One region of the Sinobacterium caligoides genome, then DNA from elsewhere that is predicted to be linked to it. Evidence: predicted binding sites of a transcription regulator. Region 1 holds the regulator's gene; each other region holds the start of a gene.
What was found. Region 1 encodes sigma-54, which starts transcription at its own class of promoters, with help from an activator protein. Its sites were predicted from a motif close to TGGCACANNNNTTGCNNT; they were not measured.

Region 1 (2,172 bases):
TCCGTCAATGAGATAAAGGCAATTGTTAATCACCTAAAGTCCAAGGGCATTGGCGTACTGATTACCGATCATAATGTACGCGAAACTCTCGACATCTGCGATAAAGCCTATATTGTCAGCGAAGGCTATATTATCGCTGAGGGCAATGCCGATGCAGTACTCGCCAATCAGCAGGTTCGCAAAGTCTACCTAGGTGAACAGTTCAAGCTCTAAGTTGCGCACAACTGCAGCAACAAAACCGGCCTAAAGTTTGCCTGCCAGAGCTAGGCTCGCTAAACTGACCGCGGATACTTATAAAAACGACTGTATTATTATGGGTTACATCACCGTCACCGGCTGCCGAATAACCTCTACACCTAAGCAGCCATCGACCACCCGCCTGGCAACAGACACAGTCCTCAGATACACAACGCGACGGCAGCCCGCTTCTTATTTTCTTTCATTCTGGCTGCTCAGGAGACACTGACGTAGTGAAACAGTCACTTCAATTAAAGATGGGTCAACAGCTCACCATGACCCCGCAGTTACAGCAGGCTATCCGTCTGCTGCAACTATCGACACTCGACTTACAGCAGGAGATTCAACAAGCTCTTGAATCAAACCCAATGCTCGAAATCAGTGAAGATGATAACAGTCAGGGAGGGCTGAGTAGCGAAAATAACCTCGAGGCTTTAAACAGCTCTCAAGAAGGACCATGCCAGAGCACAGAGGAACATAAAAAAACGGAGCCAACAGACCCTAGCGCAGATACCAGCCACGACGATATCGACTGGTCTCAACCGGACACCATTCCCGATTTGCCAGTCGACACTCAGTGGGATGATGTCTATCAAAACACCGGCGGTAGTGCCGGTACCGCGACAGACGACTTCGATTTTGACTCACGCAATAGCCAGTCAGAAACGCTTCACGATCATCTACTCTGGCAACTCAATCTCACCCCTATGTCAGATACCGACCGAGTTATTGCCATGTCGGTCATCGATGCCGTAGAGCCTTCCGGCATGCTCTCTTTGAGCGCCGAGGAGATTCACGCAGGGCTTGACCTCGCCTCCCCGGTAGAGCTTGACGAGGTGATGGCCGTACTCCACCGCGTACAACAATTTGACCCCCCCGGCGTTGCCTCACACGACCTAAAAGAATGCCTATTAATACAACTGAACCAACTACCGGAAGATACCCCTTTGTTGGCGGAAACAAGGAAGGTGATCACTCATTACCTTCCTTTATTGGGTAATCGGGACTTCGCCCAACTGATGCGTCGTGCCAAGATAAAAGAGCCACAGTTAAAAGTAGTTATCGCACTAATACAAAGCCTTAACCCTAGGCCTGGTGACTATATCAATGAGGAGGATACCCAGTACATTGTACCGGACGTCTTCGTGCGGAAAACTGCTGAGCACTGGCAAGTAGAATTAAACCCTGATGTTTCACCAAACATACGTATCAACGGAAACTATGCCGCACTGATTAAGCGTGCCGATAGCAGTAGTGACAACACCTTTCTTAAGGACAACCTACAAGAGGCCCGCTGGCTGTTAAAAAGCTTACAAAGTCGTAATGAAACACTAATGAAAGTGGCTAGCAAAATTGTCGAACTACAGCAGGGTTTCCTTGACTACGGTGAGGAGGCCATGAAACCTATGGTGCTGCTGGACATTGCTGAAGCTGTCGAAATGCATGAGTCGACGATATCCCGAGTCACTACTCAGAAGTACATGCACACACCGCGCGGCATCTTCGAACTCAAGTACTTCTTTTCTAGCCACGTCAGCACAGAGAGCGGTGGCGAGTGTTCCTCCACCGCCATCCGCGCCATTATCAAGAAGTTAATAAACGCCGAAAACCAACGTAAGCCATTGAGCGATAATGCAATAACAAAACTCCTTGCCGAACAAGGAATCAAGGTCGCACGCAGAACAATAGCCAAATACCGCGAGTCGATGATGATTCCTCCATCCAACGAGCGTAAACAGCTGGTTTAAAGTCAGCATATGTTAGCTACAATTTATAGACGAAAAATAACAAAAAATTAGAGTGAGCCATTAACAAGCGACAACGCATGCAATCAAAAATGCTCAGCAAAGTCGCATACCGATATGCAGCTATACCGATACAACAGAGAGGAATATATATGCAAATCAACATCAGCGGTCATCACCTAGAAGTTAC
Region 2 (2,172 bases), on a different contig from region 1:
CATTATCAACGGGCGAATAGCACAATAGATAACGGTATAATATACGTGTAATTGATTTACCGCCCAAAAAAATGCCCGCCGCCGCTGTTAAGCGACGACGGGCATCAATAGGAGTAAGGAGAGAGTTAGCTATTACTTGCCTCAGGCAACCTTACGGGCTTTGCGGCGCGAGACAAAACCAAGGCCGGCAATGGCTGAACCGAATAACCAAACGGCGCCGGGGAGCGGCACAGACGAGACTTCATCTGCAGGGCCTGGGAAGTATTCATAGTAGTGGTCGTCATCATGAATAAGAGTGTAGAGTGAATAGCTTGTCGTTGTGACCCCTGAATTCATTCCTGTTCTAACGTCATAGGTTTCTAATGTGATATCGATCAGATCGTATAGGCCAAAGTCGACACTCTCTCTATAGTTAAAAGTAAGGTCCAGCTTTACGCCGTCAATGCTCGGCCCACTTAATTCGCTACATGCATCCAACCACTCCGGGTCTGACTGACAGCCATAGCCACCGGCAAAACTTGCCACATCATTACCATCATTCAGCACTTCCCCTGAGCGATAGGTATAAACAAACGTATCATTATCATCGTCGACTACGGCCTCAGTGTACTCCGCGAAAGGCTCGAAGGTGTAACCACTACCGGCCTCATAACGATGATGAATCGTTGTGGTGAAACCTGCGATCTGGTACGTCTCCTGGATATGAAGCGGCACTACATGGGTTAACTCAAAACTATCGATCCCCCCAGCCACCAAAAAGTCGCCCTCCTCATTGATCGTCATATCGAGCTCACCATAGACAAACCGCTCACCAACCAGCTCTCCGGTTCCTTGCGCAGCCTCTACGCTATCAACCTGCATTATAAAAGGCAGGGTAAACGCCTGAGCATTCGCCGCCAAGCCGAGCAATGACACTAACAGTAGTTTTTTCATCGTATATTCCTTTATTTTTATCTTATTTGTAATATCACCATGCACATCTAACCATCACACTATATTTACAACGCAAGTACTAAGCCAACTGATAGAAAGCGCTCAATTCGGCTTATTAACTCTGGTATTTTTTAGCAGAAAACCACTAGCCTGTAAGCTTTATCGGCGTCGACAAAGGCGGATTAAAAAACTCAATATTCATCACTACAATTAACGAAAGAGAATATTGAGCGGATACCACCAAGAAATAAAGCGCTAAGAATTACGCTCAGGAGGCAATACGGTTTCTTCGGCGTGCAAGTATGCCGAAGCCTGCCAGAGCCGAGCTAAACAGCCACACTGCACCGGGGACCGGCACCTGCGATACAGGCAGGTTTTCACACATCTGCGACCAATTTATATCACAATCAACCACAATCCCCTGTGAAGAAGGCTCGGATGGCGAAGGCGATGTTGTGGGCTCTAGCTCGTCAGCAATATCAGATATGGGTTGCGCTGACCCCCAGGCGACGAACGCTCCTGTACCGTAAAAAAAGCTTAACTTCTCTGAATAAGCGCCTCCTGTTGTAATATCAGTAAACACTAAAAAGTCCAATATTGTTGGTTCACTCTCCACCCAATGAACTAAAAGCACCAGTCCATAGGCGTCAATAGCCGTTCCTGAAACCCCCTCACAGCCCTCCACGGCCGCAGAACTTGACTGACAGTTATAACCTCCATCAAACGACGACATCTCACCACTATCAGCCCCGCCAGTAAAAGCAAGATAAGCAAAGCCGTCTAACTCCCCCTCATCTCTATCCTCGATATCAAAAGAGGTCGTGTTAAACGTATAGCGACTACCCTGTTCGTAGGTATGAGCAATATGGACCTGCTCATCACCCTGGAACGATTCTTCAACTGTCAACGCTTCAACATAAGTCATACTAAAGCTATTAATGCCAAAAAGTTCTCCCTCCCCTATATCCGTATCAATATCCAGTTCGGCAAAAATAGCCCCTTCATTCGCACTTATTGCCTCTCCTCCCTGGGTGATTACATCCAGCACCTGCATATCAAAAGTGATGATCTCTGCTTGAGCACTCGCCGCCAGAGAAATCATTGTCGCCATCAGTAGTTTTTTCATCGTATATTCCTTTATTTTTATAATCTATTCCATACAGACTCGCGATTTTGACTACTACGCCTGCTTTATAACGCAATTATTACGCCAACGGCACTCATTACACTGAGTAGTTA
Region 3 (2,172 bases), on a different contig from region 1:
TGAGCTTTCATCACCGCATCGATCGACTTATAGGCTGACGGGGTCTCATCAATGACATCTTCGTCGGCACGACACTCGACGCCCTGCACGGCTTTTTTATGTTCATCCAATGAGACTAACTTTTTTGCCTGGGTGCGCGACATCACTCGCCCCGCGCCATGACTGCAGCTGCAGAAGCTGTCTTCATTGCCAAGGCCTCGTACAATAAATGACTTTGCCCCCATGCTACCGGGAATGATGCCCATTTCACCGGCCCGCGCACGCACCGCACCCTTGCGTGTGAGAAGTACCTCTTTGCCAAAATGGCGCTCACGAGAAACATAGTTATGGTGACAGTTAACGGCCTCCATGCTGGCCTCAAACTCAATCCCCATTACCGCTCGTAGCGCAGCAATCACCCTTGCCATCATCACCTCGCGATTCGTTCGTGCGAACTCCTGCGCCCACTCGACCGCCTCAACATAGTCGTTAAAATTCTCTGAGCCCTCCGGTAAGTAGGCCAGCGCTTTATCCGGCAGCTGTATATGCCAACGCTCCATATCCCGCTTTGCCTGTTCAATAAAGTAGGAGCCGATACGGTTGCCAACACCACGCGAACCACTGTGTAACATGATCCAAACTGCATCATGCTCATCTAAGCACACCTCGATGAAATGGTTACCGGTACCCAGCGTTCCAAGGTGGTTAATGTTGTTCGTTTTCTCAAGCACGCTATGTTTTTGCGCTAGTCGTTCAAACTGATGCGACAGCGGCAGCCACGCTTTGATGACATCTGCCGGTAAATCGTTCCAGCTACCTTTATCACGTCTACCGCGCAGATGCTTCGAGCGACCGTGCGGCACCGCAGCCTCGATAGCCAGGCGCATTGGCTTTAAGTTATCGGGCAGCTGATCGGCCCTCAGACTAGTTTTCACCGCCATCATGCCACAGCCAATGTCGACGCCAACGGCGGCGGGAATGACGGCCCCTAGCGTCGGCACCACACTACCGATAGTAGCGCCGTTACCAAGGTGGACGTCGGGCATCACCGCGATATGCTTATGGATAAAGGGCAGGCTCGCTATATTCCTCAGCTGTTGTTTCGCAGCATCCTCAAAAGGTACGCCACGTGTCCACGATTTAATCGGGACGCCATCATCTCTCATTACCTCATACGCTGCTTTTGTCATCTTATCCTCGCTGCACGCTACCACGTGTCTATTCATTGTTATGCTTGATCATTTATCGCTATTGTTAGCGTCAATCTCTCATACCCATTGCGACAAATGTGCCAACCTCAGGAAGGAATAGGAAAAATCATTTAACACACTGTTTAAAAAGACTATTTTTAACGCACAGGACGACACATTGAATTAAGCCGCATAAAAACTGTAAAATAAAATCTATCTACAACAATATAAGAATATTTATAAAGATATGAAAAAAGTAGCCATTAGTATTTTAGGTACGGTGTTAGATCGACGTGGCAAACGTGAAAACAGATGGAATAAGTGGCGCCCCACACCCTCGCTTTGTCAGCAAGATGGCCTAGCCATTGATCGCCTCGACTTAATCTTCGATCCACGATCACTGCCTCTGGCTAAACAGGTCGCAGAAGATATTAAAACCGTATCCGCCGACACCGAGGTGGTCTTCCACCTAGTCAGCTTTGACGACCCTTGGGACTTTGAGAGCGTCTACAGCAACTTGCTGGATTTTAGTCGCACCTACCCTTTCGCCCCTGACGACGAAGACTATCTTATCCACATCACCACCGGCACACATGTCGCGCAAATCTGCCTCTACTTATTAACAGAAGCGGGCTATCTGCCAGGAAGGCTGATCCAAACATCGCCAAAACAGGGAGAGAGAAAGGCTCAGGGTAGCCATCAGATCATTGACTTAGATTTATCAAAATATGACCAGATCGCTGCTCGCTTCAACAGAGAGCACCAGCAAGCTACCCACTACCTCAAAGGCGGCATCGAGACCAATAACAGCGCTTTCAACCTAATGATCGAGCAACTCGAAAAGGTCTCCATCCGCTCCGATGAACCGCTGCTCATTAGCGGCCCGACGGGTGCTGGCAAGTCACAGCTGGCAAAGCGGGTATACCAACTGCGTAAGCAAAAGGGCAGTATCAGCGGGCAAATGGTCGCCGTTAACTGTGCAACGCTGCGCGGCGAGAACGCC
Region 4 (2,172 bases), on a different contig from region 1:
TTGACCGTCGCCGCCAAGTTCATGCAGCCCTCTGTCGGTATATACACCACGCTATCGGCACGATCGACTACCTGCTGATCAGTCGAACCATCCTCTGGACCAAAGATATAAAGCGCCTTCGGTGGGTGCACAAACTCTGGTAGCGGCGTCGCCCCCTCGATCAGCTCGACGCAGACCACCTGCATATCGGCAGGTAAGTCGTCGCTGAGCACCTCGACACGGTTAAGCGGAATCGTTTCGGCACGGTTTTTGGTATCGGTCTGATACTGCGCCGCACGCGCATAGCGCTGGCCGGTATAACGCACCGCATCGACACGATAACAGCCAGCGGCACGCAATACCGCCCCTACGTTAGTCGGGCTCTTGGGATTCACTAAGCCGATATAGACGGCCGAGGATTTCTCTTCACTCATGGTTACTCATTACTCTTTTTGCAGCGCGCATTAACGTGCTTTTCACCGCGTATTCTACCGCTTTTTTATCCTGCTTTCTTTACGCTATCTCTTTCAATTCTTTTTCCAACATGTTTTTTCAAGATCTTTTTTCAAAATCTTTTTCAAGATATTTATAGACGCTTTGATAGCGCTATCAAGCGTCCCTATTGATGCTTGTTCATGCACTCGGCCAACAACTCGACAAAGAAATTCTGCCCTTTGGCTCGTGCAAAGTCGATGTTGCGCTCGGGAATGCCCTCGGGCTCTTTGTAGTTGCGTAGCGCCCGCTCCATACTCGACTCGCGGATAATATGAATCATCGGATAGGGCGAGCGGTTGGTGTAGTTAGCGGCATCGTCCTGCGCCTCTCCCTCGAAACAATAATCCGGGTGCATGCTGGCCAACTGGTAGACACTCTCGTAATCCTGCTCCAGCAACAGCTGGTTGGCGAGATCGACTAGGTGCAGATAATCGTAGAAGCCTTCGAAGCCGGACGGCAGAATAATCAGCGTCGTCTCTATCTCGTTGTGTTCATCGAGGCGACGACACTCATCGATCACCGCCTCTAACACCACCGACAGCTGCCGCTGCTCGACAATGGTGTAATGAATCGTATTATTCTGCATCTCTCGGCGCGCAAACGGGCAGACATTATGACCGACGATCAGTGCTTCGACCCAGCGCTGTGTCTGCTCGATAATCTTACTGTGATGCTCTGCTTGCTCTCTCATGATCGACCGCTCTTCGGCTATACAACGATGGCCTCAGCATACACCGGTTGTCGGCAGAGTAATAACGACAAATGTGCCATTAAAAAAAAACCGCACTAAAAAGTGCGGTTCAAGGTTCAACAGGAGAGAGGCCTGTCGTGAAAGTCGATCAAACAATAGACTGCAGATAACAGAAAATATGGCCAAAACAAAAGCTGTTAGGCGCTCTGTCACTCTATGCAAGAACAATATCGCAAACGAGAATAGTTATCAATAGCGTTTAGAGCCAAATTATCACTTTTCTTCACAGCCAGCGCTATATTGCCACTCAACAGGTGATTCACGGACAAAAAAAAGCCCGAACCGGGGTTCGGGCTTATGCATCTCCCTCGACCTAATGTCGCCTTTCCTCTGTCGGGTTCGCCGCCAACACCATCACAGTGCCCAACAGGATGCCAAACAACGCGGCAATGAGATTACCGATCGCCAAGCCGTCGGCAGTCATCCCCGTCGGTGTCAGCGTAAAGAACAAGTCGAACTTAGCGATATAGAGGTAGAAATGAACCGCCAAGAACATCAGCGGAAACAGCATCAATCCTTTATCCCGCGGCTGAGTGGGCCGGCGATAGTGAAACAAAAACACCAACCCAGCGATAAAGAAAGTCACCGCGTGCAACGCCCCTGCCGCTGTCAGCATCGGCGCCCAGGGCAACATATCCCAGGGCGGTACGCCCTTTGAAAATAAATTAAAGGGAATAAAGAGTACCGTGCCCAACAGGATCACGGTCACCGGCATCGCAGCGATGCCGCTATAGACGACGGCCTTACTCTTATTCTGCTGCGGCCACTGCCAACAGACCTTACGCGCGATGTAGGCAAAGGCGATCATGAAGGTGAAAAACCAATGGTAGCTGGTCAGCGGCACACTATTCACATAGGGCAGCGTGCTCGGGTCGCTGCGATCCCACAGCCACCAACCGACCTGCGGACCAAAGTTATCGAACACCTGATAGATGACACCGGCCATA

Region 2: the regulator sigma-54 is predicted to act here: its motif matches at 1,003-1,020, upstream of EDC56_RS14005 (VPLPA-CTERM sorting domain-containing protein).
Region 3: the regulator sigma-54 is predicted to act here: its motif matches at 1,256-1,273, upstream of EDC56_RS05935 (RtcB family protein).
Region 4: the regulator sigma-54 is predicted to act here: its motif matches at 1,227-1,244, upstream of EDC56_RS10750 (DUF1415 domain-containing protein).

What each region holds. Positions count from the first base shown of each region.
Region 1 covers NZ_RKHR01000001.1:16,246-18,417, forward strand. The annotation lists gene lptB (LPS export ABC transporter ATP-binding protein) at 1-213, shown strand, start outside; gene EDC56_RS00105 (RNA polymerase factor sigma-54) at 471-1,985, shown strand; gene hpf (ribosome hibernation-promoting factor, HPF/YfiA family) at 2,135-2,172, shown strand, end outside.
Region 2 covers NZ_RKHR01000005.1:392,293-394,464, forward strand. The annotation lists gene EDC56_RS14005 (VPLPA-CTERM sorting domain-containing protein) at 142-933, opposite strand; gene EDC56_RS14010 (VPLPA-CTERM sorting domain-containing protein) at 1,202-2,059, opposite strand.
Region 3 covers NZ_RKHR01000003.1:1,332,386-1,334,557, forward strand. The annotation lists gene EDC56_RS05935 (RtcB family protein) at 1-1,169, opposite strand, end outside; gene rtcR (RNA repair transcriptional activator RtcR) at 1,417-2,172, shown strand, end outside.
Region 4 covers NZ_RKHR01000004.1:914,546-916,717, forward strand. The annotation lists gene EDC56_RS10745 (RNA methyltransferase) at 1-413, opposite strand, end outside; gene EDC56_RS10750 (DUF1415 domain-containing protein) at 599-1,165, opposite strand; gene EDC56_RS10755 (DUF7802 domain-containing protein) at 1,539-2,172, opposite strand, start outside.